DNA from 4 places in the Pseudoalteromonas sp. 0802 genome. Region 2 is predicted to be linked to each of the others. Evidence: predicted binding sites of a transcription regulator. Region 2 holds the regulator's gene; each other region holds the start of a gene.

Region 1 (8,271 bases), on a different contig from region 2:
TTTCTGACGACAGCCTTACTTTGGCGCAAACGTTAGGTTTAGCATTTTATTTAGATGACAAAACAGCAAAGATTTACCGTAATAAGCTTGGGGTTAACTTTGTCTCGTTAGAAGGTGAGCCAAAAGTAGCACTGCCAGTACCCGCAGTATTCGTAATAGATACTAATGGGTTAGTTCATTTTCAATACGCCAACCCAAATTACAAAGTACGCTTAACAGAAGATTTATTACTAGCCGCTGTTAAATCAGTGAGTGAGCAATAAATTAGCAACCGATAAGCAGGATATGCTTCTGCTTATCGGCTTTGTGTAAATTCTTGCCAAGATTCAATTAAATCGACAAAGTCTTCAAAACCACAACCGCTGCACAAGCCCTCTTCTTCAAGCATTAAATCATCATCTTGATAAGCAACTAAATCTTCGTTGTCTTGATGTAATGCATGTGCTTCGAACAGCGCTTCGTCTTTACTTAAGATCAAATCAATTTCTTGACCTTGTAAGGTTAAAGACTCATGACTGTTCTTAACAGCAGAGATCAACGCTTGCACCATCGCAATTTTTTCTTTTCCGACTTCTTCGTTTAGCCAACGGCCTATAATGGCGTGTTCAGAGGAAATTTTAATGCGTAAACCGCTAATAGGGTCGCGGATAAATTGATATTCCATGGAGGGTACTCTTAATACGTTATCTGCTAATTATACCGTTTGCAGCTAAACGTGGCGAGTTTAGTCGCCTTAAAACAGCTCGAGCGCCTAAGTGGCGCTCGAGTTTGTGCTAATTAAATAGCTAGAGTCGCGACTTGAAGCGTGCAGCATCAATAATCGCCCATAGGTATACGATTGGCAGTAAAATAAAGCCAACTGCAACATAAATTAGTGCACCACTAATAACCCATGCTAAAAAGAATGCAATAGCCGCCATTAAACGACCTTGTACCAATTGTCCTAAACCAGGAAAAAAGATATTACATATTGCTGCGATTACATTACCGCCAGAACCTTGCTCTGCCATACTAACCTCTGTAGTTTTTAATGATTATACTTTTTATAATCACACTTTATGCCAACTTATTATGACTTACAAATCAAAGTGTTAAAAAGTGGCGTTATTTTAATTTTAGTTCTTTTTGCTAAAAATCGGTCAAATTCACAATTTTTATATCGTAATTTTAATGACTTGCCAAAATAGCTGTTTATAAAAACAGTATTTTATTTAGCCTTGCATAAACACCTGTTATACTCCACCCATTATAGATTGAAAAGGCGTAACGATGGACGTTTCTGAATTACTCGATGGCTTAAATGACAAACAACGGGATGCAGTCGCAGCCCCATTGCAAAATATGCTGGTACTTGCAGGTGCAGGTTCTGGTAAAACTCGAGTACTTGTTCATCGCATCGCATGGCTCATGCAAGTTGAGCAAGCTTCTGCATACAGCATCTTTGCGGTAACCTTCACTAACAAAGCCGCGAAAGAAATGCGTACCCGTGTAGAAGAAACGTTAAAAGCACCGGTTGGTGGTATGTGGATTGGTACCTTCCACGGCTTATCTCATCGTATTTTACGCGCCCATCACCGTGAAGCGAACTTGCCTGAAAGCTTTCAAATCTTAGATTCTGACGATCAACAACGTATGATCAAACGCTTACTCAAAGCGATGAACATCGATGATAAAAAGTGGCCAGCAAAACAATTTGGTTGGTATATCAGCGCGAAAAAAGATGAAGGTCTACGTCCTAAAGACATTCAAGCCTACGATATTAATGAGCAAATGATGCTAAAAGTCTATGCTGCATATCAGGAGGCTTGTGACCGTGCAGGTTTAGTCGACTTTGCAGAAATACTACTACGCTGCTACGAAGTACTTAAGAACCACCCAACACTTTTACGTCACTATCAACAGCGTTTTGCCCACATGCTGGTAGACGAGTTCCAGGATACCAATACAATCCAGTACGCTTGGTTAAAATTACTCGCAGGTAACACCAACAGTATTATGATCGTAGGTGATGATGACCAAAGTATCTATGGCTGGCGTGGCGCAAAAATTGAAAATATCAAACGCTTCTTAACTGACTTCGAAGCCGAAACCATTCGCCTTGAACAAAACTACCGTTCAACGGCAACAATATTAAAAGCGTCAAATGCGCTGATCAAAAACAATGCTGAACGCATGGGCAAAAGCCTGTGGACTGACGGCAATGACGGTGAGCCTATTTCTGTTTACGCTGCGTTTAATGAATTAGATGAAGCGCGCTTTGTTAGCAGCAAATTACGTAGCTGGCTAAATGCAGGTAATGCATTACAAGACGCCGCCATTTTATACCGTAACAATGCGCAATCTCGTGTACTCGAGGAAGCAATGCTACAAGAAGGCTTAAAATACCGTATTTACGGCGGTATGCGCTTCTTCGAACGTCAAGAGATCAAAGATGCGCTTTCATATTTACGTTTAGTGGGTAACCGTCAAGATGATGCTGCTTTCGAGCGCGTTATTAACACCCCTGCCCGCGGCATTGGTGATAAAACGCTAAGTCATATCCGTGACTGCGCGCGCAATGAGTCATTGCCACTTTGGTATGCCGCAAAGGCTATTGTAGAGCAGCAGCATCTATCTGGCCGTGCAGCAAGTGCCGTCACTAAATTCTTAGAACTTGTTGAGCATATCGAAGATAAAATCAGCGATCTCACCTTAGAAGAGCAAGCGAAATACGCCATTCAAACCTCAGGGTTAATGGCAATGTATCAAGCAGAAAAAGGTGAAAAAGGCCGTGCCCGCGTAGAAAACTTAGAAGAGCTTATCAGTGCTTGTGGTCAATACGAACTCCCTGAAGATGAAGAGTTCAGCTCACCACTACAGGGATTTTTGGCTTATACCTCACTAGAGTCTGGCGAAGGTCAAGCTGACGAGCACGAAGACGCGGTGCAAATGATGACACTGCACTCAGCAAAAGGCCTAGAATTCCCACTGGTATTTATGGTTGGTGTTGAAGAGGGCATGTTCCCATCGCAACAAAGTAATGAAGAGTCGGGCCGTTTAGAAGAAGAACGCCGCCTCTGCTATGTTGGTATGACTCGCGCGATGGAAAAACTATACATTAGCCACGCAGAAAGTCGCCGTTTATACGGCCAAGAAAAATACCACAGCCCATCACGCTTTTTACGTGAAATGCCTGAAGACTGTATCGAAGAAATTCGTATTAAAACACAGGTTTCAAGACCACCCGCGGCAGGTCGTTTTAGTCCCTCAGTAACACATGCCGCATTTGAAGAAAGCGGCTTTAACTTAGGACAACGCGTATTACACGCCAAGTTCGGCGCAGGAACCGTACTCAATTACGAAGGTAGCGGCGCACAGTCACGTATTCAAGTGAACTTTGATGACCTAGGCAGCAAATGGCTTGTAACACAGTATGCAAGACTTCAAGCCTTATAATGAGTATTTAACAGCACTGTGTAATGAGCTGGTGATCGCAAAGCATCGCCAGCTTGTCATTGTGCAAGGCTGCGAAACTTGGTGCTATCAGTTTGCAAACCAATTAGCGCTTAAAAATACCTATGTTTTCAGTAGCAACTCATTATTAGCAAATAGTGAGTTTCCAAAACATGCTCACCAAATTCTTGGCCAAGAGTTTCAACACGCAATTTTTGATGGTTTTAGCGGCTTATATGCCGATAAACTAGCCGCGCTTGCAGGTACCGTAAAAGCAGGTGGTGTACTGATACTGTTGCTGCCCGATGACGATAAGTGGCAAGACCCTGCACTCACTAGTATTACCTCTTATGGCGAAGAAATTAAACACAGCTTTTTTAATCAGCGTTTATTCTCCAAGCTAAAGTTGCAGCCACATTATTTTACTGAACACTCGCTCCCTGCTTACCAATCAGTATCGTCAGCAACTGCAGAGATAAATTATCAGCAACAACAAGCATGTGTTGAGCAAATTATTAAAACCGCGACAGGGCGCGCTAATCGTCCTTTTGTGATCAGTGCCGACCGAGGTCGTGGTAAGTCAGCTGCTTTAGGGCTTGCAGCAGCAAGTCTTCAAGATAAAAGAATCCTTATTTGTGCCACCCAAGCCAAAGCCGTACAAACAAGCTTTAAACATTTAGCCGCTGAGCTTGGTGTTAGCAAAGAGCTAAACTGTAAACAACTAGCTAACCTTAGCTATATTGCGCCAGATATACTGCTACATGAAAAGCCAGATTGCGATCTGTTATTTGTCGACGAAGCTGCGGCGATTCCGGTTCCTATGCTATTAGAGATACTAAAAAGTTATCCACGAATCGTATTTGCGAGCACTATGGTTGGTTATGAAGGGAATGGGCGTGGTTACACGTTACGTTTTTTACATTACTTACGTAGCCAATATAAATCTCTAAAGACTATTACTTTGGATGAGCCAATTCGTTTTGCTAAACATGACCCTCTCGAAAATAGCCTACGCGAACTATTACTTCTCGATGCAAAGTACCTAGATACGCAGAGTGGTAAGTCTTACCAATTTGAAAACATAAGCAAAGAGCAACTTGTTGATGATGAGCAGCTACTTAGCCAAGTTATGGCGCTACTGACGTTGGCTCATTACCAAACCACAGTAAATGACTTACGCCAATTGCTTGATGCCCCAGAGTTACAGCTATCGATCTGCAAACAAGAAAATGCATTAAAAGCCGTTTGCTTAATCGCTATTGAGGGTGGCTTAGCACCAGAAATCGCAGAGCAAGTAATAAAAGGAAAGCGCAGGCCTCATGGTCATTTAATGGCGCAAACTCTGACTCAATTGAGCCGAAATACAGAAGACTTGTGTAAACGCTCAGCGAGAGTTGTGAGAATAGCTGTTGCACCTGAATGTCATCAACAAGGTATTGGCTCAGCCCTGTTAAACTACTGCGAAAGCCAATTAAATAATTGCAGTTATTTTGGTGCCAGTTTTGGCGCAAATGCAGCGTTAGTTAAGTTTTGGCAAAGTAATGGCTTTAATATTGTTAAGCTTGGATTTAGTCATGACAAAGCAACGGCTGAACATGCTGCTTTAGTGATTAAAGCGTTAGGTAAGCAAAGCACAGATAGCGCAGCACTCTTAATAGAGGAATTTAAACAAGACCTGTCTTTGCAACTCCTTGGTCATTTTAGCTCACTTCCTTGGCAGCTTATTGCAGAACTATTCAAAGGCTTACCAAAAAGTTCCTTATCTTCTGCCTTAAATACAAGAGCTGAGCGACTGTTAACCGGTGACATTAACCTCTTCCAAGTACAGCCATTGCTATGGAAAATGATTTGGAGCACACCAATTAGTCTAAATTTATTAGATGAACATACAAAATTCATCCTTATTCGACTAGTATTACAGCAAACCTCTGTAAATAGCTTGATCGAAGAAGCCGGTTTTACAGGTAAAAAAGACTTAGACTCACAGTTCAAAACCGCAGTGCAAGGTTGGTATGCTCACTATAAATCACTTCAAAATAACAGCCATTAAGTGTTTATGTTTTTATGCCTTGCTACTATCTCAGTTAGCTTTAGCTGAACACGAACAACCTACCATTAAACTCGGGATGTCGACGGCACTGACTGGACCTGCTAAGCAAATAGGTGAACAGCTAGCGCTTGGCAGTAATATTTACTTTAACAAAATCAACAAAGAAAACGGTATTAATGGCCAAAGTATCGATCTGATCTTAGCTGATGATGGCTATGAGCCAAAAAATACCGTAGTGAATACCCGCGAGTTTCTATTTGACCAAAAGATCCATGCGATTTTTGGCTCTATGGGCACGCCAACAGCTCATGCAATTAAGCCCCTGCTAGATAGACACCGTATTCCATTTCTCATGCCATTTACAGGCGCTGACTTTTTACATAACAGCTCAATGCCGAATGTATTTAATCTTCGTGCGAGCTACCAAGATGAAGCCATAGAGCAAATTAACTACCTAGTTAAAGAGCGTAAGCATGAAAAAATTGGCTTAATGATCCAAGCCGATGAGTTTGGTTATATGGTAGAGAGCAATCTCGTTAACGCCCTAAAAATACATGGTATTAAACCTGTAGAAGTCACGCGATTTAAGCGCAATAGTGATGATATTTCAAAAGCTTTAGCGCTTCTAAAAGAAAGTAATGCAACCGCAATTTGTTTAGTCGGTACCTACAAGCCTCTCGCTGAATTTATTAATGCTGCAAACAAACAAAGCTTCAACCCAGATTATACTTCGGTGTCTTTCGTATCGAGTCATGATTTATACCAACGGGTTAAAAAGCCCGCTAACATCATGGTCACTGAAGTGGTACCTGACCCAAATAACTGTAAGAACCCTTGGTGTAAGCAATTTATTGAAGATATAGAGCCTTATCACACTAGTGCGAATAGAATTATATTTGAAGGTTATTTGAATGCTGTTGCACTCGTTAGCGCTGCCCAAAAATGCCCAACACCACTAAACAATCAATGCCTACTGACCGAGCTAAATCGACTCTTTACTGATACATCAGATTTCGCTGATCTATTTAACACTCACACTTCTGGAAATAACAAAAAAATCTACCGCTCATATTTTAAAAGTAATTAGGTTAAACTACGACTAAATTACAATAATGTTCTATGCTATAGAGACTTAACAAGGCTTTGAGGGAAATATGGATCTGATTAATTTTCGAGTTGGCCAAAAGACCATTTCACTAAAAATTCTCGATATTCTTCTAACTGAGCGTTACGAAGGAAATTTAACGTCGTTGCCAAATGAAAATAAAAGCTTCATTGGGGTTAAAGATTATATGGAAACCCCAACGCCTATCTTTGATTTAGGAATTGTATTAAACAATCACTCAACCAAAGAGACCAATACCGAATTATCTGACCTTTTAGTCGAAAGAGAAAAAGACCATTTAGATTGGCTAGATGCTCTAGAAAATAGCCTAGTAACAGGTGCACCTTTTACAAAAGCCACAGATCCAGACAAATGTGCATTCGGTCGTTGGTATAACAACTTTGAAACCGATAACGAAGACTTACAAAGTATCTTAGCCAAGTTTGATAAGCCACACCGTGAATTACATGCTATGGCCGGTGAGTTATTAGAATTGCAAAAAAGCCAACCTCACGACAAGGTGATTAGCCTATTTGCAGAGAAAAAGCGCCAAACATTCAACCAGCTTATTAGATTGTTTGAATCGGCACGTGAGCAGATCATTCTTGATTACAAGCCAATCATCATCTTCACCACAAAAGACGGTGTAACACCTCATATAGGCCTTCTAGTCGACAAAGTAGAAGACAACATCAACGTAAAAAAAGAAGACATCAAACCGTTAGACCAACTTACCTCGGTTGGTTTTGATGTTGATCCGCAAACTAAAAACATGATGCGCGGACTAATCAAAATGAAGCATAAACACAGCTTATTATTAGACCCAAGTGCCATCTTCCGCCCAGAGCACCTCATGCGCCACGAAGCAGAAGAAACCGAAGAGTATGGGCTTTTTTAGTCGCTAGTTAGCGAGTTAGAAAGAGTAAAGTTAGAAAGGGGAAAGTTTAAAGGTCTGGCGTAGGTTGGGTAGATCGCAGCGGAACCCAACACAGAGCTATCAGCTTTCAGCCGTCAGCGATCAGCTGCGCGGTGTGGGTGTTTGGTGTAGCGTCTTCCTCTGCCGGAGGTTCTAGGCAAAGTGTACTTGTAGGTACGGCTTTAGCCGTAAATGTGTTTGTTCTGGTCTGAATTCGGCACTGAAGTGCCTCCTACGGGGTTTTGTTGCTGAGGGTGACTCTGTACTAAACAACCCCACAGATCAACTAACATCTATTATCTGCCGCCTGACATTTTCATCACGCAGGAATGGCTTTAGCCATGAATGTGTTTGTTAAGGGTCTGAATTCGGCACTGAAGTACTTCCTACGGGGTTTGTTGCTGAGGGGATCTCTGTTTACAAATACTCCACCGCTCAACTTACCTCTAATATCTGAAAGCTGATGTCTCTTGTTTATTCGGCACTGAAGTGCCTCCTACGGGGTGTTGCTGAGGGTGGCTTTGTACTAAACAACCCCGCAGTTCAACTTTACCCTTGCTAACTTGTGACTCGCTAACTCATGTTGGGTTTCGCTCCGCTCTACCCAACCTACCTGGAGAATGAACAGGGTGAGCTTAGAATGACTCTGTACTAAACAACCACACAGTTCAACTTTACCCTTGCTAACTAGCAACTCGCTAACTCGTGTTGGGTTTCGCTACGCTCTACCCAACCTACCTGGCTGACAGCTCAAAACGCAAAAAAGCC
Region 2 (8,271 bases):
AGGCCCTTTTGTTAATAACTGCGCTTGCGTTATTTTTGCGTCAATAAGCAGGTGAGCTTGCGCATTTTCTATGATTTGCGCTTTACTCGGTGCAGGCATTTTAGCACCTGTTCTGCCATCAAAAATAAACGTACCGCTAGAGGATGTAACTTCTATAATCGGGGTATTTAAAAAATGGCTATATTTAATACCCTCGATTTGCTCGAATTGCGCTGTTATTTTATCAATTGAAGCAGGGTAGTCCGACAATAAAAATGGGCTACTTAAACTGCGATTAGCCAGATGCTTACCATGCACTTTTTCAAGTGGTAATGAGCTCATTACCAGCCCACCTAAGAGCCAAAAAAAGATCTGCAAAGCAAGTAAGTAGCCAAGCCATTTATGCCCTTTACGAGCATACTTAAACAGGCGTTTATTCATTATTACCCCGTTATTATTGTTATGTGGGCGCTATTTTAGGTTGTTTAGCTAGATTGCCAATGCGGCATAATGTCGCATTAACTGTATTCTAGATTTGGTATATATACAAAACTGAGTTAAAGTTTCAGTCGATATAAATAGAGGGTAAAAACGAGAGTATGTCGGAAATTCAATTTTTAAATGTAGATCTGGAGCTTGAGTCAAAGCACGATATTAGTGCGCTTGTTGCTGATTTGAAGAAAAACGCCATGGTTTTACATTATGACCAAGATGAATACCGCCAACTAGCACGTATTGAAGCAACCGCAGATATCAGCTCTCCAGATAAAGCCATTAACCAGCTTTGCGAGCTTATTGAGTCTTGCTCGCGCAATGCATTAAAACAGTGGTTATCGTGCTCAAAGCGTACATTTGATATAGGCTTTGAATCAGGTAATTCGCCTAAATGCTTTAACCAACCCCTGCATGCCGATACCTTGTTACGTATCTCTGCAATTGGCGCAGGGATTGAAATTACTATTTATCCTGTCGAAAAATAGCCAGAATTTATCGCTCTACAACAGCTGCGGTCATTCTTGATACGCAGCAAAGCTCTCCTGCGGCATTGGTAATTTTAATATCCCAAACAGAAGTTCGCTTACCTAAATGCAGCGGTCTCGCAGTTGCTGTTAACGTTCCTTTGCGTGACGCTTTCATGTGGTTGGCATTAATTTCTTGGCCAACAGCATAAAACTTATTGAAATCAACCACGAAATTGGCTGCATAGCTTGCCACTGTCTCTGCTAATACAACGTTTGCTCCGCCATGGACCATGCCCATAGGGTTATGATGCTCAGGAATAGCAGGCATGGTTGCCATTAAATAATCATCGCCAATTTCAGTTACCTCAATGCCCATAGTTTTCATTAAAGTGCCTTGACCGGTAATCCCTTGTTCCAGCTCTTTGCAAAGCTCTAACGTGATTGGTTGGTGCCAAATACTCATTGTGTTTCCTTAGCCTGCTAATTAAAGATAATACCTTATGGCATCTTTCGGTGTGGTTCAATGTTAGTTTTGTAGCAATATGATGGGGTTAATTTAAATTTGCGATTTTCAAATAACTGTATATACTCACAGTTGAATGTACTGTATGGAAAACCAGTTGTATGCGCCCATTAACTAAACGCCAATCGCAAATTTTAGAACTAATTAAAGTCTTTATTAAAGATACAGGCATGCCACCTACGCGTGCTGAAATAGCTCAAACATTGGGTTTTAAAAGTGCCAACGCTGCTGAAGAACACCTAAAAGCACTGGCAAAAAAAGGCATGATCAAAATGAAGCCTGGGGCGAGTCGCGGTATTCAGTTAATTGAAGAAGATGAGCCAGAGCAACTAGGCTTACCTTTAATTGGCCGTGTTGCAGCTGGTGAACCTATTTTGGCGCAAGAGCATGTTGAAAGTCACTGCCAAGTTGATCCTTCATTATTTAAACCTGCTGCCGATTTCTTACTGCGTGTAAATGGTATGAGTATGAAAGACATTGGTATTATGGATGGCGATTTGCTTGCAGTACACAGAACACAAGTTGCTGAAAACGGGCAAGTAGTTGTAGCTCGAGTCGATGAAGATGTAACAGTTAAGCGTCTAGAAAAGGCGGGTCGCAAAGTACTTTTACACGCTGAGAACGAAGAGTTTTCGCCTATTGAGGTTGACCTTGAGCATGAGTCGTTCAACATCGAGGGGTTAGCGGTAGGTGTTATTCGTAACGCTGACTGGATGTAAACGTTCCCAATTTGGTGCATTAAATTGACTCAATTTGGTGCGCCGCTGAAATTTTACTACTTAATTAGGATTTGTGAATCCTTACTCTTCATTTAAAGCCTTATATGGCGCAGTTTTCCTCTCTTTTTATATTTCGTTCTTACTCCTAAACATTAAATAACGCGCTGATTATAGTTGTTATTTGTGCACCAAAATAAACATTTATTATCATTAAAACTTGCTTATTGGTTATTTTTTAACTAATTGGTTAATACACTGTATTAACACCTAATTAATAAAAAGACACAAAAATGTGCGAGGTGTTAGTCATGGGGTCGGTATCATAAGTGGGTCAAAATGATACGTAGTCGCTCTGAACAATAAGAAAAACGAATGGGCACCTTGTTGTATCGCCTTTTCGCTTTGCGTCTTGCAATAGCATCTAAAGGAGCCGTCACATGGGTAAACTGCGTTACGCCTTGTGGCTTATATTGTTTGCACTTCCTGAGCTTGCATTGGCAAATAGCCAATACAATATGCGTAAAGGGGTGACCGATATAAGTAATAATGTTTATGAGTTACACATGACGATATTTATTATCTGCTGTGTAATCGGCATCATCGTATTTGCGGTGATGTTTTGGGCTTTAATACACCACCGTAAATCCAAAGGGGCCAAGCCTGCCCAATTTCATGAAAGTACAAAAGTTGAAATACTTTGGACTGCCATTCCATTTGTCATCTTAATCGCCATGGCTGTGCCTGCCACAAAAACCTTAATTGCCATGGAAGATGCCTCTAAAGCCGATATCACCATTAAAGTGACTGGCTCACAATGGAAGTGGCATTACGAGTACATGGGTGAAGACATTGCTTATTACTCGATTCTATCTACTCCTAAAGATCAAATAGACAACCAAGCAGAGAAAACTGAGCATTATTTGCTTGAAGTAGATAAACCGCTAGTACTTCCTATCAATAAAAAAGTTCGCTTTTTAATGACCTCAGACGATGTAATTCATTCATGGTGGGTGCCTGATTTTGCGGTTAAAAAGGACGCAAATCCTGGGTTTATCAATGAAGCGTGGACACGTATTAACGAGCCAGGAGTATACCGTGGTCAATGTGCTGAGTTATGCGGTAAAGATCATGGCTTTATGCCTGTTGTGGTGAAAGCCTTACCTGAAGATGAATTTGCTAATTGGCTTGCAGATGCCAAGCAAGAAAGAGCCAATGCGGCCGCAGCAGATGCTGCTTTGCTTGATCAAACATTACCGAAAGAAGAGCTTATGGTCTTAGGTGAGCAAGTGTATATGGCAAGCTGTGCTGCATGTCACCAACCTACCGGTATGGGCTTACCAGGCGTTTTTCCAGCACTTAAAGGCAGCCCGATTGTATTAGGTGATGTAAAAGATCACATAGATATCGTGTTACACGGTAAGCCTGGCACAGCAATGCAAGCGTTTGATAAACAGCTTTCAATTAAGCAACTTGCTGCGGTTATTACTTATAAGCGAAACGCGTGGGGTAATGATACCGGCGATGTTATCCAACCGAGTCAAATTCAAGCCGCGATTGATGCAGCAGCGGAGGCGAACTAATGAGTAATGTTATTAACGAGCAAGCAACAGGGCATGCGCATCACGACCATCATCATCCAGCTAAAGGTTTTAAGCGTTGGCTTTACACCACCAATCATAAAGACATTGGTAGTTTATACCTGATTTTTTCACTCACTATGTTTTTAATTGGTGGAGCGATGGCAATGGTGATCCGCGCTGAACTGTTTCAGCCTGGATTACAGTTAGTTGATCCGCACTTTTTCAACCAAATGACTACCGTACATGGTTTGATCATGGTGTTTGGTGCCGTTATGCCCGCATTTACTGGGCTTGCAAACTGGATGGTACCTATGATGATAGGCGCACCTGATATGGCCTTACCACGTATGAATAACTGGAGCTTTTGGATATTGCCGTTCGCATTTTTAATCCTATTGGCTTCGTTACTCATGCCTGGTGGTGGTCCTGCGTTTGGTTGGACTTTCTACGCACCACTATCAACAACTTACAGCAACGATAACACTGCACTTTTTGTGTTTGCTGTACATATTATGGGTATCAGCTCAATTATGGGGGCGATTAACGTTATCGTGACTATCGTCAACTTAAGAGCGCCAGGTATGACGTGGATGAAGCTGCCGCTATTTGTATGGACATGGTTAATCACTGCATTTTTGTTAATTGCTGTTATGCCTGTTCTAGCAGGGGCGGTCACTATGGTGTTGACCGATAAATACTTTGCAACCAGCTTTTTTGATGCAGCCGGTGGGGGCGACCCTGTGATGTTCCAGCATATTTTCTGGTTCTTCGGTCACCCCGAAGTGTACATCATGATTTTGCCGGCCTTTGGCATTATATCGACTATCGTACCGACCTTCTCGCGCAAAAAGCTATTTGGCTATGCGTCTATGGTGTATGCAACTTCATCGATTGCGCTGCTAAGTTTTATCGTTTGGGCACACCATATGTTTACCACAGGGATGCCTGTGGCAGGCGAGTTGTTTTTCATGTACGCCACCATGCTTATCTCGGTACCAACGGGCGTTAAAGTGTTTAACTGGGTGGCCACCATGTGGCGAGGTTCGATTAGCTTCGAAATTCCGATGATGTTTGCCATCGCCTTTATAGTGTTATTCACCTTAGGTGGTTTCTCTGGCTTGATGCTTGCGATTACACCAGCAGATTTTCAGTATCACGATACCTATTTTGTGGTGGCTCACTTCCATTATGTGCTTGTGACGGGGGCTGTGTTCTCAATTATGGCGGGAGCCTATTATTGGCTACCGAAATGGACTGGCAACATGTACAACGAAACGCTGGCAAAATGGCATTTTTGGTTATCGCTAATCAGTGTCAACGTTTTGTTCTTCCCTATGCACTTTGTTGGCCTTGCTGGTATGCCGCGTCGTATTCCTGACTATGCTCTGCAATTCGCTGACTTTAACGCCATTATCAGTATTGGTGGTTTTGCATTTGGCTTATCGCAACTGTTGTTTGTATTGGTGGTATTTAAATGCGCTCGAGGTGGCGAAAAGGCACCTGCCAAAGTATGGGATGGAGCTGAAGGTTTAGAGTGGGAAGTCGATTCTCCAGCGCCTTATCACACCTTTGAAACACCGCCGGAGATTAAGTAATGAACCATGCACCTTTGCTAAAAAAACTGCTGATTACATGCTTGCTCATGTTCGCATTTGCTTTTGCAATGGTGCCGCTTTACGACGTGTTTTGCGACGTTACAGGGTTGAATGGTAAGCCATCATTAGAAAAAGCGAGCGCGAGTGAATCAATAAATACACAGCGCCAAGTTGATGTCAGCTTTACCACTCACGCCCAAAGCGGCGCGCCATTTAAGGTGCAGTCTGAGCAATACAGCGTAGCGGTACAACCTGGTGCCATGCGTGAAGTTAAATTCTCAGCAAAGAACACCAGTAATGAAGACAAAGTCATGCAAGCAATTCCATCAGTATCACCGGGTAAAGCGGCAAAGTACTTACACAAAATAGCCTGTTTTTGCTTTGATCAGCAGCCAATGAAAGCCGGTGAAGAAATGGAATTTACCTTGTTGTTTTATGTTGATACTGAGTTACCCGACGATGTTGAGGAACTGACGTTGTCGTATACCGTGTTTGATATTAGCGGGCATGTTGTGGCTAAAAACGATTAAAAGCCGCCAAGCTAATTGCTAATTGGGAGCAAACAAAATGAATCAAAATTATGAAAAATACTATGTTCCAGCCGAGAGTCCTTGGCCAATAGTTGGTGCCATCGCGATGTTTTTAATTGCTGTTGGTGCTGGTTTAACTGTGATGCAAGTAAGTGGTGAGGGCAGTAGTGGCCAGTATGTCTTGTATCTAGGCATTGCCATATTAATTTATATGGTTTTTAGCTGGTTTAGAAACGTTATTGAAGAGTCTCATAAAGGGCTTTACTCAGCACAAATGGACCGCTCCTTCAGACAAGGTATGAGCTGGTTCATATTCTCTGAGGTTATGTTCTTTATGGCATTTTTTGGCGCTCTTTTTTACGCACGTATGATTTCGGTGCCTTGGCTTGGTGGTGCTGGTAATAATGCCATGACCAACGAAGTGCTCTGGCCAACCTTTGAAGCCGTATGGCCGTTATTAACTACGCCAGCGGGTGAGACCACACAGGCTATGGGTTGGCAAGGTCTACCTCTGATCAACACGCTTATTCTGCTTACCTCATCGGTCACAATTCACTTTGCTCATGTTGCGATAGAAAACAATAAGCGCGGCGCCCTAAAGGTATTTTTATCTTTAACCGTGCTGTTAGGTGTGATTTTCCTTGGCTTACAAGTTTACGAGTATATGCATGCTTACCAAGATTTAGGTTTGACCTTAGATGCGGGCGTTTATGGGAATACCTTTTTCTTGTTAACAGGATTTCACGGTATGCACGTGACACTAGGCACCATTATTTTATTTGTGGTGCTGCTCAGAATCTTTAAAGGCCACTTCACGAGTGAAAAGCATTTTGCCTTTCAAGCGGCTGCTTGGTATTGGCACTTTGTTGATGTGGTGTGGTTGTGTTTATTTGTGTTTGTGTACGTGCTGTAGCTTTGTGAAGCGGCGACGGGTTGGTGTGAATAAAGCCCAATTTCATTGCGGCAATGATGAGCACCAGCACAATACCTGAAAACAGCACTCGACGACCTAAGTAATGCGACATGGGTTTCGAGTGCTCTTTTGCTGACATCATCACAAACAGCGCTCTAAATAGGTTGAACAGAATATAAAGTAATAACAAAACAATAATGATTTTAATCATATTAGGTATTCCAAATGCAGTTAATTTTATGGCGTAAACAAAAGCTTAGCTCAATTATCGCAATTTGCGTTGTGATACTTGCAGTGCTTATTTGTTTGCGACTAAGCGTTTGGCAATACCAGCGAGGCGAGCAAAAACAGCAGCAACTAAGCCAGTTAGCCGTTTCGAAAGAGCAAGGCGTTTTGAGCTGGCAAGAACTGCAAAATTTACCTAGTGAGCTGAACAAAACGGGCTTGCAAGTCAAAGTCTCTGGCGAGGTAAATAAACAACATTACTGGCTGCTTGATAATCAAATTTATCAGGGGCAAGTGGGCTATGACTTACTAGTAGCGATGACAATTGCAGGTGAAAGCGTGCCTTTAATCGTTAACTTTGGTTGGCTAAAAGCTCCAACAAACCGTAGCCAGTTGCCAACCGTTGTGTGGCCAGAATCAACAAGCTTTACGGCTACTGTGCAATTGAAACAAGGCAACTTACAAGGCTTCACACTTGCCGATGAGATTGGTGCAGAGCAAGGCTGGCCTAAGCGTATTCAAGGCATCGACTTAGCAATTTTTAGTGCTCAATTAGCAAAGCCCTTACAAGACTTTATTGGTTATCGCAATGAAGCAGATGGTATTGCAACCCCGCATTACCAGAGTGTCGTGATGGGGCCAGATAAACATTACGCCTATGCCGTGCAGTGGTTATTAATCGGCTTAGCGTGTGTTGTTATTGCTTATTTTGCGATGAGAAGGAGAGGTTATGAAAATAAACCCGCTTAGTTTATTCGTTTTATGCTGTTTTGTGCCGCTGGCACTTGCTTATGCAGCATTAAAGCTTGAGTGGTTACCGAGTGGTTCGAGTAATCATGGTGAGCTTTTAAGCGAAGAAGTTAAATTAGCTGATTGGCAACAAGGCGATCCTAAACAATGGACAATTGCGCTTAATTATCCAAAAGAGTGCAGTGAAGTTTGTGCAAACCAATTAGCAAGTCTAGATAACCTATATGTCGCTTTAGGTAAAAATCAGCAAAAAGTGGATGTGGCGGTACTGACAAATCAACAGCAGGTATCGGCAAATTGGCGTCAATTAGCAGTAAGTCCTGCGCTCAAAGCGGGAGACTTATACTTGGTTGATCACATGGGCTTAGTGGTTTTGCATTACCCCTACACGGCTGAGCCAGAACAAAACAGACTGATTCAAAAAGGCTTACTTAAAGACTTAAAGAAACTACTTAACTATGCGCGTTCAAGTTAAACCTCATTAAGGGGATAAAG
Region 3 (8,271 bases), on a different contig from region 2:
ACTGTTTTAACCGCCTTTTGTGCTTGCGGTAGCTTATAGCCTAATGCCACTAGTGCTGATACAGCGTCATCGGCAGCATTATTTGCCACTAGGGTATCATCACTTGATGGCTCAATGACGGCATTATCGCTAAATGGCGTAAATAAGTCATTACCCCAATCTTTGAGTCTGTCTTTCATTTCGAGCACTAAACGCTCAGCCGTTTTTTTACCAACACCCGGCAGTTTAACCAGTGTTGTTGCATCTTCATTATTAACACAACTTACAAATTGCTGCGCCGACATACCCGATAAAATAGCTAGACCAAGTTTTGGTCCAACACCATTGGCTTTTAAAAGCTCTCTAAATAAAGCGCGTTCGGTTTTGTTGTTAAAGCCAAATAATAGCTGGGCATCTTCACGTACCACAAAATGGGTATAAATAACCGCTTGCTCACCCACTGCCGGTAAATCATAAAAGCAAGTCATGGGCATTTGTACTTCGTAGCCTACACCACTTACTTCAATAAGAATTTCTGGTGGCTGCTTTTCAACAAGTAAGCCATTTAATCGACCAATCATATTACTTCCTTAATCGTCCTCTTACGGTTTTGCTCGCACTGCCCGCAAGTTTTATTAAATTTTGTTCTGAGTGTGCATGACAAATAGCAATTGCCAAGGCATCTGCGGCATCGGCTTGAGGGGTACCTGGCAGCTTTAAAATGTTTTTAACCATATGCTGAACTTGAGACTTATCGGCGCCGCCATTGCCTACAACGGCCTGCTTGATTTGCCGAGCTGAATATTCATAAACTGGCAGCTCTGCCATTGAAGCGCCAACGATAGCAGCGCCACGTGCTTGACCGAGCTTAAGCGCTGAGTCTGGGTTGTGTGCCATAAACACTTTTTCGATAGCAAAACTGTCTGGTGAGAATTGCTCTACCAATTGACTGATCCCTTGGTAAATCATTTTTAAGCGTACCGGAAAATCGTGATCGGCCAATTTAATGCAGCCACTACCTAAATAAGTGAACTTAGCACCTTGGTGAGCAATCACGCCGTACCCTGTTAATCGTGAACCAGGATCAATCCCTAAAATAATCGCCAACTAACTGACCCGTCTATTATCATTATTATCTGCGCTTAATAATGCCAGAGCACTGTATAAATTACCAGTAACCAATTGCAATTCATAAAAAATGCCCGCAATTGCGAGCATTTTATAGTCAACCTTTAAGTAAGACACTTACGCGAGCGAGCGTAATAAGCCTTGGGTATTTTTTCGCATTGTTCGCGCTATCATCAAATAGCCTAAACATGCCACAAATAAGCCACCGACTGCTGGGCCAATCACCCAAATATGAGGGTGAAACTTCCCTGATAGATCGAACATTTGTTTTTGCACTATTAACAGAGCAATGTCACTGACTATGGCTGCCACTAAACCTGCAGTAACGCCTAATAGTAAAAACTCATATAAGGTGGCATTTTTAATTAAGCGCCCTTTCGCACCTAAAGTTCGCAAAATGACAATCTCTTGCATTCGCTCGCCTAAACTTGCTTGCACTTGTGAAATAAGTACTAAAGCGCCACAGGCAACCACAATCGCTAGTACAAAGCCAATCGCTAGCGATACTTGCTCTATGGTTGAGCGAATTTGTTTAATGAAACTCTCAACATCTATCACGTTAACCGTTGGGTATTGACGCATTAGCTCATTAAACTCTCGTTTTTTCTCTGCTTTTACATTCACTGATGAAATATAAGTAGCAGGAAAACTCGAAAGCACGTCAGGGCTCAAAATAATAAAGAAGTTAGGTTTAAGTGTGGTCCAATTAACCTTACGTACACTGGTAATTTTTGCGTCAAACGACTGCGCACCAATTAAGAAAGTAAGCGTATCGCCAATTTGTACATCAAGGCGTTCAAGCATCGACTCTTCTACCGACGCCTCGGCTACTGAGTCTTCACTAAACCATGCACCGTCGATAAGCTCGTTTTGATTAGGCAAGTCTTTACGCCAAGTTAGGTTTAACTCACGGCCAATACCAGAGCGGGCTTCTTCGTCTTTCTTTTCGTTGTCTTCTTGCGATACTTCGCGGGCAACCAACTCACCATTTACGGCGTTTACACGGCCACGAACAACCGGATAGAAATCAGACGTTGGCATATCGTTTTGCGCTAAGAAGCTAGTTATAGGATCTAACTCTTGCTCAGTAATGTTCACTAAAAATGAATTAGGTGCATTTTCAGGAAGCTGAGACTGCCAGTCGGAAATCATGTCGTTCTTAAGTACAATTAAAAACAGTAATAGCTTGATAGCCAAAGCAAAGCTAATTAATTGCACAGCATTCACATTGGCACGCTTTTGAATTGACGCAATCGCCAATGACCAACTATTGCCCGGACTCAAGCCAAGTTTGCGGCCACCACCAAAAATAACCTTTGATAAGCCAAATAACACCGCAATTAAAAATGCCGTCGAAAGGAACAAAATTGCACTAATTTTGATGTTGTTACTAAATAACCACATCAGTAAAAACACAGTAAGCGCCGACATAGTAAGGTGCACTTTACTTACTAATAAACGGTCGCCTAAGTTACGGCGAAGTACACGTAGCGGCGGAATATCAAATAAATCGAGTAGCGGTTTAATTGAAAACATAACCGCACAAATCACACCTGTGCTGATCGCAATAATCCAAGGCTTTGCCGATGCACTCGGCAATGCTGTGCCCATGGTTTGTGCCAAATAATCGGTCGCAACCGCTTGTAAACCATAACCAATCAGTAAACCGACAATCACCGACATTGAACACACAAGGCTCAAATGTAATAAATAGATTTTACGGATCATCGCGCGGCTACCGCCAAGCGTTTTCATCATTGCAACTGGGTCGTACTGACGCTCACAATACCGTTTTGCCGATACCGCAATAGCAACGGCTGCTAAAATAATGCCTAGCAAACCAGCTAACAATAAGTAACTCTCGGCACGATTTAAACTATTAGAAATAGGTGACTGGCGGTCTTTAACACCATACCAACGTTGGTTTTCTTTCATTTGTGGTTTTAACCACGCATAAAAGGTATCTAAATTGTCTTTGTCGCCAGCATAAAGTTGACGGTAAAACACCCGACTCCCCGGCTGAATTACCTCTGTAACAGCAATGTCTGCTTCATTAATTAAGATTCGTTGGCTGCTTGAAAACACATTAAACGGTGCATCTGGCTCTTCAGCTACAACATGACTAGCCGTAAACGTAGCAGCGCCAAGCTCTACTTTATCGCCCACTTTAATATTAAGCGCATAAAACACAGATTCACTTAACCATACTTCACCACGGCTTGGAATGTCGTTTGTTACTTGTGGTTGGTCAGTCAGGCTAGTTTTAACTTTTAACTCGCCTTTTAACGGATAGGTATTTGATACCGCTTTAACCGAGCCAAGTTGCATTTCGTCACCGGCAAATAACATGGTATCGAAGTAGGTTATTTTAGCGGTGCGTAAGTTTTCTTGGTTGGCTTTATCTAAAAACTCGGCAGGTAAAGCATGGTTACTCGCTAAAACGCGATCAGCGGCAATAAAAGCACTGCTTTTTTCTTCAATACTTTGACCAATGCGGTCGGTAACCATAGACAGTGTTAAAACAGTGAGTACAGCTAAGGCTATTGCTGCACTGATCACTGTTAATTCGCCACGCTTAAACTCACGTGAAAACAGTTTTAGTGCTAATTTAGCCCACATTCGCTTGCACTCCTTCGCTTTCTTTTACAGTAACTAACTGCCCTGCTTCAATATGTAAAATCTGCTGACACTTTTGTGCTAGCTGCTCATCATGGGTTACTAAAATGAGTGTCGTGCCGTGCTCTTTATTTAGTTCAAATAATAAAGACTCAATTAACTTACCGTTTTTGCTATCTAGGTTCGCTGACGGTTCATCGGCGAATAAAATTTTCGGTGTACCAATAAATGCACGAGCAATTGCTACACGTTGCTGCTCACCGCCAGATAATTGCGATGGGTAATGACCCACGCGATGGCTCAAACCTACTTTTTCTAGTAGCTCAAGTGCTTGCTGCTTAGCGTCTTTGCTACCCGCAAGTTCAGCAGGAAGCATTACGTTTTCAAGGGCTGTTAAGCTTTGTACAAGCATGAAAGACTGAAATACAAAACCTACTTTTTCAGCGCGAAGTGCTGCGCGTGCTTCTTCATCTAATTCGTGTAATGCAGCTCCGTCTAAATGAATACTGCCGCCAGTTGATTGGTCAAGGCCTGCTAATAAACTTAATAAAGTAGACTTACCCGAACCAGAAGTGCCTACTACAGCAACTGAGTCGCCCGACTTGACATTAAAGCTGATGTCACTGAGGATGGTCAGGTCGCCCTCAACCGTGGTGACCGTTTTAGAAAGTCCTTTAACTTGAATGATGTTTAATTGAGAAAGCGCTGACATATGATGCATCCAATCCTACGTTTTATATTCGTTTTACTGTTAGTAATCAAACCACTTACGGCAGCAGCTGACAACACAATTTTAATTTTAGGTGACAGTTTAAGCGCCGCTTACGGTCTTAAACAAGAGCAAGGCTGGGTTAAATTGTTACAAGATAAGTACGATGAAAAAGACCAATCTGTATACCTAGTAAACGCCAGTATTAGCGGTGAAACCACAGGCGGTGCCCTAAGACGACTCGACGCGTTACTGAGCGAATTTGAACCCACTCATGTACTCATTGAGCTTGGCGGAAACGATGGTTTACGAGGTTTCCCTATTAAACGCCTACAAGCTAACCTACGTGATTTAATAACAAAAAGCCAACAAATCGGGGCGAAAACCGCCGTAATGGAAGTGCAAATTCCACCTAACTATGGCCCGCGTTATACCAAACTTTTCACCGATAGCTTTAAAACCATTGCCGATGAAACAGATTCTGAGCTCATGCCCTTTTTCATGCTTAGCATTGCAGGCCGTCCAGAACTTATGCAAAACGATAACCTGCACCCAAATGCCGATGCTCAACCATTAATACGAGACTTTATGTACCAAACGATCAACGATTGGCTAGATTAACCTCTAGCCCATTGATTTAATACCGATTGCCTGAACAATTAACAAGCAATCGAACAGCGGAGATATTGATTTTTATAAAAAAAGCCGTACTATGGCTTGCAACGTCGGCATATAGCGCAGCTTGGTAGCGCACTGTCATGGGGTGTCAGGGGTCGCAGGTTCAAATCCTGCTATGCCGACCATGTTTCCTTATCCCTATCAAACATTTACATAAAACCCTTACTTTTATAAGATCTAAAACGTTAATAACGTTGAAAAGCTATACACTAATTTAGCATCAACAGCTTCATGATCTTTAGCTACAAATTGTGCCGTCCAACCTTTGTTATCACTTGATGCTAAACCTGAAGAATGCAACTGACAAAAGAGTTGCTCTAAAAATAATGATTGGTAACTAATTAAGAGATCTTCCAACTCTGATTTACTTTTTGAAACTGGAATTTTTATTTTTGCGTTGTAGATAGCGTTAATGGGTTTTGGTTTATAAGCATTGAATTTAGTATATAAATCAATATTCTGATTGATAAATGAATCGAGTTCATCTCGCTCGGCTTGTTGCAAATGATAAACAAATGTTGAATCACAGCATTCTGTTGCAAAAGATCGCTTATAAGCGTCGTTTACAAAGCGTGAAGAGAAAACAACAGTTCTAGGTTTGTTAGTTTGACTTTGAATATCAAAATCATTGAGTTCTAGAATTCGATGAACTCTCCATATCCCTGAACCATAGCTTCTGACCCAATCTCCGACCTTAATATTATCGTCCATACTTTCCTTGATGCCTAACGCCTTGATAAACTGAACAAAATGGCAGGCTACAATTTGGAGCGGACACTGCCTTATCTTTTGTGTTTGATTTAATTACCTTGTTAAGGTTATAAAACACCTTTTTTGATTGAGTGTGCTTCAAGTTCTTTTGCTATTAAATCTCGATCTATATCTTTCGGTAATAAAAATGTAATTTCACTATCATCCGTAAACTTAAAAACTATGCCGTCAACAATAAACGTATACGAAGATATCAGCTCCCAAGGTATCGAAGTTATATTATCTGCTTTGATTCTAATAATACCTTTGGGGCCGGAATCAATTTTAACTGGTGACAGCCACCTGATCGTATACATGCCCCAAGCTAAAATGAAACCTCCTACAGGCGCAATCCAAATGGTTTTAGCTAGATGATTGATAAAGTCATCTTTAGTCAACAAACTTACAAGTGCCAAAAAAACGAAAAACAACGTCCAAATAAGGCAGCTGATTAAGACCCCTTTTGAAATGAGGCTATATCTTTCTTGATTTTGGATTGATTTAACCCAAGGTTCAGTCCACTTCATTGCCTGATTGTAACCCTAACGCCGCATAGAGGGCGGATAAAGCTTGGCTAAAATTAGAAACGAAGGAGCGCAAGCCAAGCATTTTGCGTTCTTTTGAGTAACTTGTTATATGACTATTTGCTGTCAAGCCAACATTTAGAAAATACTATGTTATTAGAGCTTGAAACAACAAGTTTATGGATATAATCCAAACCATGGACAGGTTCTGGGTCTTTACCAATCATATAAACCGTATTAGATGAGGTAATCAATTTTTCATTAATACTTATCGATGCTTCATTGTTTAATAATAAGCCTTCGAATAGACCTTGGTAACCTGCCATTACATGAATTGCTTTATTTAATTCTTGCCCTTGCAATCCTTCAGTTGGTATCCAAAGACTTGAATGATCAACAAGTTTGTTTTTGGGTAATTCAGACAAGCTACGAATTATGAATGCTTTTGCATTTTTTAAATAAGGTTTATGAGTTGCCATATTTTTCTCAACAAAGTTTATTGCTTTTGAAGCAGAGACAATAACTTTTGAGTTGTTAGTTTTATAGAAAATAGCAGGTAACTCGAAAGATTCGGGATGGCTTAAATTGGATTTCCATTTAACTGGGTATTGGTTTGACTCACAAGGATCGGTTTCTGCTCTTACAATGCAGGAAACTAAAAACACTAATAAAACTAAAATTTTCTGCATACTTCCCTAGCCATACAAGCCCCAAGTAGGGGTTGATATATGCTTGGCTAAACTTGTGATGTGAAGCGGAACTGAGCCAAGCTTTAGCAGTCCCATGCTTAATTGGCTTATTATGTTATCGTTGATAAATAACTTCTTTAACTATACTTGGACCGCAATCTCCACCAAATCCTACTACAATATAGTCTTTTCGTATTAAGCCAGCATCAATACTATACCAAGCCACAAGCTGTTCTCCTTCATGAAATACTTTTAAAGGAGCAATAAATGTTGGCTCTTCAATGCTACCTGAAACAAGCCAAACTGCATTCAAACTCTGATTTTCTATACTGTCAGGAAGATTAATCGTAACGAAGTAATTAGAGCTGTTTAAAGTGCTTTCTATAGTTACTTTGTTGCTGTGAAGGTCGTTATATTGTTTTTCGTCAGCATCGGTTACAACACAAGAGTCTGCATTTGCAAGGCAAGATATTGTTACTATTAACAAAATGATATACTTCACAACCAAACTCCGATTGAAACGTGACGCTTACGAACGGTACAAAATCGCAAGCTAAAATTGGCGACGAAGGAGCACAAGACTGTTGTTTTGTGTCCTTTTTTACCTTTTTTGTTATAACTAAATGACGCTAAACCTTTCAGGTTTAAATGCAAAAGAGCCTTCTGATTCGAAAAGCTTTAGTGCTAATGCTTCTGAACTATTCGCCTTTGCATATTCATGTTCTTGAGCTGTGATGCCAGTAATTTGTAGTATGTCAACTCGGCCTGATTCTAAGTTGAAGTATTCAGAATACTGGATAGGCTTTACAACCATAAGGGTAGAAATGTTGGGTTCTATTTTCATTGGAATAAGGTCTCCATAATCAACTAATGGCTTTTCACCATAATGCCCAACAGAAACCAATAAATTAAAAGCCACTAAACTTCGTAATATGTTGATAGCCCAGTCACTTTCTACCTCTGTTTCAAGGATAAACTCCGTACCGAAACCTGAGTATTCCTGTGGAGTATCAGACTCCCATGTATTTGACATACCAGAAGTAACATAAACCCAAGTTTTCCTGTCGCTGGTAGGGGCACACTTAAAAACACCGAAATGCAACCATCGTGGATCGATGTCATCGATACCAAATTGGTTCTTAAAAAGAGATCCATCTAAAGGGTAAATGCCTTCTCCAGTTCCACCAAATAATTCAGG
Region 4 (5,838 bases), on a different contig from region 2:
ATCACCACCCCAGCGACAAAGCAAATCTGTTTTTCTGATGCATGATCTTAGAACATTGGCAAAACGTTTAAGGACTTCGTCACCAGCATTATGGCCTAGAGTATCGTTTATTTTCTTAAAGTTATTTAGATCTATAAAAAGTAATTGAGCTGCTCTGTTAAGACGGTTACCTAATTTTTGAAATTGGATAAAGGCTTCTTCAAAGCCTCGTCTATTATGTATTTCAGTTAAGGGATCTAATCGACTTTCTATTTTTAATTCACTCTCTTTATAAAGGTGTGCCAAATCACTGCTGATCACATCTCTTAATACTTCAAGCATCTCAAGAAAAGGTTGCTTGTAATTAGTCGGCGATGTATCCATAACACATAAAGTACCGAAGCACTTACCATCAGGCCAATGGATAGGATAAACCAAGTACGATACGTAATTATCTTCTGTTACTTCTGGGTTATTATCCCATTCATTAGTTTTTGAGGCATCCTTGACGTAGAGCGGCGAGTTACTTCTAACTACTTTATGGCAATAAACATTAGTTTCAATACTTGCAGAGCCGCCTGGGGAATAATGGGTCGTAGGTAATTCTGAAGCAACTAGAACTTCAATGCCTTTGTTGGAAGCTTGATTTATAAATGCCACTGGCGAGTTGAACAACGCTGCAATTGAATTAACGAGCCTTTGCCAACGTTCCCACTCAATATCTTTAAGTGCCAAATCGTGAAGTGATGTATAAGGATATCCAGCCATTCGAACTCCAGAGCTACTAATCACAATGAAGTATAGTACATAAGTTCTAAAAATATGGTAACGCCATGTGTAATTAATAGGTGCACTTGTTGCTCTTCATGACTTATTGATTACGATATTATACTTATGTAATTTCTAACCTTACGTTAGCTCAGTAAGAAAGGCTCACTCTTTTCATCACAAAATATGTGCTATATTATGTCAAGAATGATGTACCTTAATTAGGGTTGGCGTTCCAATTTAAACTACCAAAATACTTTAATTTGGACTTTAGTAATAACTACAGTTTAGCAATTACTGCATAATGGGTCTGAACATGGAAGAAGAAACGGTACCTCGTAAATTCAAGATCGGCATGTCTATTTTCAATACTGCTATTATTCTAGCCGGCCTTGGTTGTCTCTTGTACTCGGGAGCTATAATAATTGAAAATTACTTTTAATTTACTTTGCTTTCGGAGTAGGGATATCTGAAAGTTTAGTCGTGTAATTTAACGGTGCTAAATCGTCTTTAGGTCTCCAAGGGTGAGAGAATCCTTCACTTGCAAGTTTCAATGTACTTCGTCCAAATTTTCTATTTATCATCATCAATGACTAACGTTTTTGAGCTAATATTCAGTGGTAAATTCTCCGATAAAAGCTCAAGTTGTTGCATATCATCGTGTAATGAAAGTTCTTCAAAAATAACACCGGCTTTTTTGTATTTGAACCCCTTCTTAAAAATAGCTTTTAATGCAAAGCTTGCATAAGACACCAGTGTAGATGTATCCGCTGTGGAGTAGGGTAGTTTTATTGATTGTGACTTATGATACTGCGGCTCTGCCTGTCTAAATGAATCTGTGTGGATGAATACTGTTATTGCTGATGTATAAGATTTAAATCGACGAAGCTTAAACGCTGCTTTTGTTGCATGTGCTGTAACAGCTTCAGAAAGCTCCGTAAGCTCAATCACCGGTATTCCCATACTTTGAGATACGCAAATTCTATCGCGAGAGTCGTTAATATCTTTCAATTCTACCGCAGGTTTTCCTCGTAACTCTTCCACAGTACGGGCAAGAACAACTGTGAACGTCTTTTTGATCCAACTAATGTCTGGACTTCCCAATCTTAACTAGACTAGTAGCTTCAGCAAATAGTCTAAATTCTATTACTCCTCCAAGACCGCATGACAAAGGACCGCATATGAGGCGCTATAGACTACCTGATGTAGCAGGAGCAGAGAACTTTGGACGTGAGCTCGGGCCAATAATCTTTTCTGATGTATGAATCACTTAGATAGCTTTCTTATGCTAGTCTAGATAATTAAATTACCAAGGAGTCGATTACAATGCAGTTAAAGCATATAAAATCATTGCAACTTTCAAAAGCTATAGTGTCTAAAATGACCATGGAAGTAAGGAATGAATATGAATTATTTCTTGAGAATCAATTAATGTTTTTTAGGGATTTTTTTCCTACAGGCTATGAAAGCCTTGATGATACCCATAACATTTTGCTAGCTATCGTAGAGGGCGAAATTGTGGCGTTTAGGTATTTTTACTTTCATAACAGAGTATGCGAATTATTCAATACATATGTCGACTCTGCTAATCGCCGACAGTCTATAGCTACACAGCTAATTGAGGACTCGATTCATATATCACATCAGAATAGGCTTAATAAATTTGTGATTCGTATGGCATCTGAAAACGCTGAGAGAACAGGGCTTTACCATAAATATAAAGTGCTCGGAAATCATAAGTTTAATACAAGTCAATTTACGATCTATTATGCCGGAAAAGAGGCTGTGATAGGCTGAAATAAAGCTTCTGTTTTACTTTGTGTTAAATTAATTTATTACAAGTCCTAAGCTAATGGCCTGTAAAAGGAGGTTAAAACGTCGACGTTCCACTGTCAGACAAGCATTGTGAAGAGTTGGGGGTTAAATAAGGTGATACTTTAATTCGCGAAGCCGTAGAAGGTAAATTAGCCCTTACATTAAGTAAGTATCATAAGCAATTTCTTAGTTACGCTGAAATCGATATAGCAACTAATCTAACATGTGTTTTTATGTGACTCGATACATTCCATTTCGTTAATGCTAATTCAAAAGATTTCTCTGCTAAACTTAAATCAATGCGTGATTTTAAGCGGGTGTCAAATGACAGAAAGCCAGTTAAAGTTATCAAGTTACTCTGATTTAGTTCAAGTAATTTCATGTGGAGAACTTACATCCCATTCAAACCCTTTGTCAGAAATAACAGTTGTAAGAAATGGTGTGAATGCATCCGGAGTATATGCTTTTGCCAGTCTAATGGGATGGGATATGGCAACAGTCGCAAACGCATTAGGTACAACATCTGCAACATTATCGCGATGTAAATCTAAATCATTAAGTTCACAAACTAGCGAACATGCGATTGAAGTTGCAAGGCTAAGTATGATTGGAATTAACTATTTTGGTTGCATCGAAAACTGGAATGTATGGTTAAATACTGCTCATATTCAATTCAATGGTCGGTCACCTCAATTAGTGTTGAACTCAATACGCGGACGTGAGCTGATAAAAAATATTATTAAACAACTTAAGCACGGTTTCACAGCATGATGACTGTTTAGCTTAGTTTTATCTAAATATTTTCACTTCACTGTTTCAGTCACAGTCAATCACGGGAATATCTGACCATCGGGTAGTGTAATGTGGTGATAAAAAAGCGCGTCTCATAGCCCATTTTTGCGTGAGCTTTTCACTGCCAATGCTTAAAGCGCCAACACCATAGCGGTTGTTAATTGTGTCGATACACGTCATTATTTTAGGGTTGTCAGCACTTTTGTTAAACATATCTGTTTGATAAAAGTACTCACTCTCAAGTTCAATTGCACCGATTCCACATCGATAAAAACGGGTATCGGGTTTATATAGTGTATTGATAACTTCGGACACCGCTTTTGCAATGACGCGAGTATCGGATGTTGGTGTGATAAAGTCATACAGCATCGACTTTTTGTAATAGACTTCTTCATGCGGGGAGCTGGCTGCAAATATAACAATACGCTTTGTTAAAGAGTGTTGTCGTCTTAACTTCCTAGCCACAATAGCAGCATGTGTTACAAGCGCAGCTTTTAAAGGAGTGATATCAGTAATGCGCTCGCCAAAGCTTCGTGTTGAAAAGATTTCTTTCTTATTTTGTTTTACTTCATCCCAAGTTAAACACGCTACACCATTGAGTTCATTAACTGTGCGCTCAACCACGACGCTGAACATTCTTCTCATTGCTTTAGGGTTTTGATTTGCTAAATCCAAGGCTGTTTGTATATTCAGTTGTTTTAATTTATTACCTAGGCGGGAGCCAATTCCCCACACATCGGTTACGGCCATCTTAGATAAAATTTCACAGCGTGATTTATCATCATTGATAACGGCGACACCGTTATATCCAAACAGCTTCTTAGCTGCATGATTGGCTGCTTTTGCGAGCGTGGGGGTAGGTCCAAACCCAACACCAACAGGCAGTCCCGTTTCACGCCAAACGGCACGACGAATAACTTGTCCATAGTCAGCCCAATCACTAATTACTTTAGAAAATCCAGAGAAACGTAAAAATGATTCATCAATACTGTATACGTAGTGGTCATCACAAAAACGCCCGATAACCGTCATCATTCGCTCACTTAAATCAGCATAAAGCTCATAGTTAGATGAGCGTACAACAACATCGTGATGTTCTAAGTAGCGCTTAATTTTAAAGTAAGGCTGAAACTTGGGGATACTGAGTTGTCTAGCAATCGGACATACAGCACATATACACCCATCGTTATTTGTTAATACAACAACGGGCTTATGACGTATAGCAGGGTCAAACACTTTCTCAGCACTGGCATAAAATGCTACTGCATCAACTAGGGCAAACATTTACTGAGCGCGACTTTATTTTTATGAAGCCGAATACTGGTTGTAACGACGCCCTCTAGTTTGAAGTCATCTTCAGGAGAAATATAAACCGATGAATAATTCTTAGATGCAGAGATTAGCAAGCGATTTGATTTATCGATAATTTTGCACACGAATGTACCGTTATAGCTTGCAACGATAACATCACCGGAAGTCACGTTTTCAGCTCTATCAACGACAAGTAAATCACCATCAAAGATACCCACATCTTGCATAGACTGCCCGGATGCAAGGCCTATAAAGGTCGCATTAGGGTGGCGAATAACAAGCTCATCTAACGATATGCCTAGCTCAGTATATTCTGCTGCTGGTGATTCAAAGCCGGTAATGCCCGCTTCGATATAAATTGGAATAACAAACATACGCACCTCACTGTATATATATACAGTATAGTTTGATTGTCTGTGTCATTCCACTCTTTTGAAGTTTCTTCGTTTAGATTTTCATCTCAAAAAAATTACTGCTAATAACGGCCGGTCATTTGGAAGTTTATTATCTTTTTTGTATTTGTGACAAAAAAAGATAATTCTTTTTCAATTACTTATGATTTTAAAATATCTTTATATGGTGTTAATTGGTTAAAGTGGCGGTAAGCTTTAAAATAAATAGTAAATAGCTTGATTTTGTGAATTTAGCCGCTACTTTAAAAAAGAGATTGAATTTTAGAGTGAGAGTTAGCGTTATGAATGAGCATTCAAATCACAACAATATTGATAGTGTATATAACAAAGAAAGTATGCGACGTCGCCTTGATCGGTTCAGTCGTTTTAATATCAGCGGCCTTTGCCCGACACTGAAAGATAACCAGCCGCATTTTTTCGAATCGTTCAACGAGTCACATTTTGCATTGATGTTTGAGTTTGAGCAAACGATAAAATCTGTTCGAACCCAGCCGTTTTCAATCAGTTACACAGATGACAAAAAGAAGCGATTGTATACACCTGATTTTTCGTTAATTTATTGTGATGGCAGTGTTCGCGTGGTCGAAGTGAAGCACTCAAAAGCGATTGATGAAAAGACAAAACGCATTCATTTTTTGATTGAGAAGGCGTTCGAAAAGTTGGGTTTTGAGTTTGCTGTGATGACGGAAAAAGACCTACCGTCTAGACGCGCGCTCTCAAACATGAAGATGATATTACGCAATGCTTTGTCAATGAAAGT

The links. Region 2 encodes LexA, which represses DNA repair genes until DNA is damaged. Its sites were predicted from a motif close to TACTGTATNNNNATACAGTA; they were not measured.
Region 1: uvrD (DNA helicase II) is a predicted target of LexA. The motif match lies at 1,186-1,205, and genes of this name have one in related genera.
Region 3: ruvC (crossover junction endodeoxyribonuclease RuvC) is a predicted target of LexA. The motif match lies at 1,137-1,156, and genes of this name have one in related genera.
Region 4: umuD (translesion error-prone DNA polymerase V autoproteolytic subunit) is a predicted target of LexA. The motif match lies at 5,048-5,067, and genes of this name have one in related genera.

What each region holds. Positions count from the first base shown of each region.
Region 1 covers NZ_JABVXE010000035.1:3,516-11,786, forward strand. Annotated here, with positions in the region: gene HUS61_RS20480 (peroxiredoxin-like family protein) at 1-263, shown strand, start outside; gene HUS61_RS20485 (YacL family protein) at 296-664, opposite strand; gene HUS61_RS20490 (hypothetical protein) at 786-1,010, opposite strand; gene uvrD (DNA helicase II) at 1,270-3,435, shown strand; gene HUS61_RS20500 (GNAT family N-acetyltransferase) at 3,413-5,482, shown strand; gene HUS61_RS20505 (ABC transporter substrate-binding protein) at 5,445-6,569, shown strand; gene HUS61_RS20510 (CZB domain-containing protein) at 6,637-7,485, shown strand.
Region 2 covers NZ_JABVXE010000004.1:86,633-94,903, reverse strand. Annotated here, with positions in the region: gene HUS61_RS09790 (hypothetical protein) at 1-420, opposite strand, end outside; gene HUS61_RS09785 (hypothetical protein) at 579-959, shown strand; gene HUS61_RS09780 (PaaI family thioesterase) at 967-1,404, opposite strand; gene lexA (transcriptional repressor LexA) at 1,566-2,183, shown strand; gene coxB (cytochrome c oxidase subunit II) at 2,621-3,763, shown strand; gene ctaD (cytochrome c oxidase subunit I) at 3,763-5,358, shown strand; gene HUS61_RS09760 (cytochrome c oxidase assembly protein) at 5,358-5,888, shown strand; gene HUS61_RS09755 (cytochrome c oxidase subunit 3) at 5,926-6,801, shown strand; gene HUS61_RS21805 (DUF2909 domain-containing protein) at 6,701-7,012, opposite strand; gene HUS61_RS09745 (SURF1 family protein) at 7,027-7,776, shown strand; gene HUS61_RS09740 (hypothetical protein) at 7,757-8,251, shown strand.
Region 3 covers NZ_JABVXE010000001.1:108,168-116,438, reverse strand. Annotated here, with positions in the region: gene ruvA (Holliday junction branch migration protein RuvA) at 1-560, opposite strand, end outside; gene ruvC (crossover junction endodeoxyribonuclease RuvC) at 562-1,086, opposite strand; gene HUS61_RS00560 (ABC transporter permease) at 1,225-3,726, opposite strand; gene HUS61_RS00555 (ABC transporter ATP-binding protein) at 3,716-4,435, opposite strand; gene HUS61_RS00550 (arylesterase) at 4,436-5,053, shown strand; tRNA gene HUS61_RS00545 (tRNA-Pro) at 5,159-5,235, shown strand; gene HUS61_RS00540 (hypothetical protein) at 5,288-5,821, opposite strand; gene HUS61_RS00535 (hypothetical protein) at 5,929-6,387, opposite strand; gene HUS61_RS00530 (hypothetical protein) at 6,501-7,073, opposite strand; gene HUS61_RS00525 (hypothetical protein) at 7,189-7,575, opposite strand; gene HUS61_RS00520 (suppressor of fused domain protein) at 7,693-8,271, opposite strand, start outside.
Region 4 covers NZ_JABVXE010000037.1:5,203-11,040, reverse strand. Annotated here, with positions in the region: gene HUS61_RS20630 (sensor domain-containing diguanylate cyclase) at 1-747, opposite strand, end outside; gene HUS61_RS21955 (DUF4113 domain-containing protein) at 1,191-1,331, opposite strand; gene HUS61_RS20620 (hypothetical protein) at 1,321-1,791, opposite strand; gene HUS61_RS20615 (GNAT family N-acetyltransferase) at 2,074-2,544, shown strand; gene HUS61_RS20610 (antitoxin Xre-like helix-turn-helix domain-containing protein) at 2,887-3,333, shown strand; gene HUS61_RS20605 (Y-family DNA polymerase) at 3,379-4,638, opposite strand; gene umuD (translesion error-prone DNA polymerase V autoproteolytic subunit) at 4,626-5,039, opposite strand; gene HUS61_RS20595 (TnsA endonuclease N-terminal domain-containing protein) at 5,360-5,838, shown strand, end outside.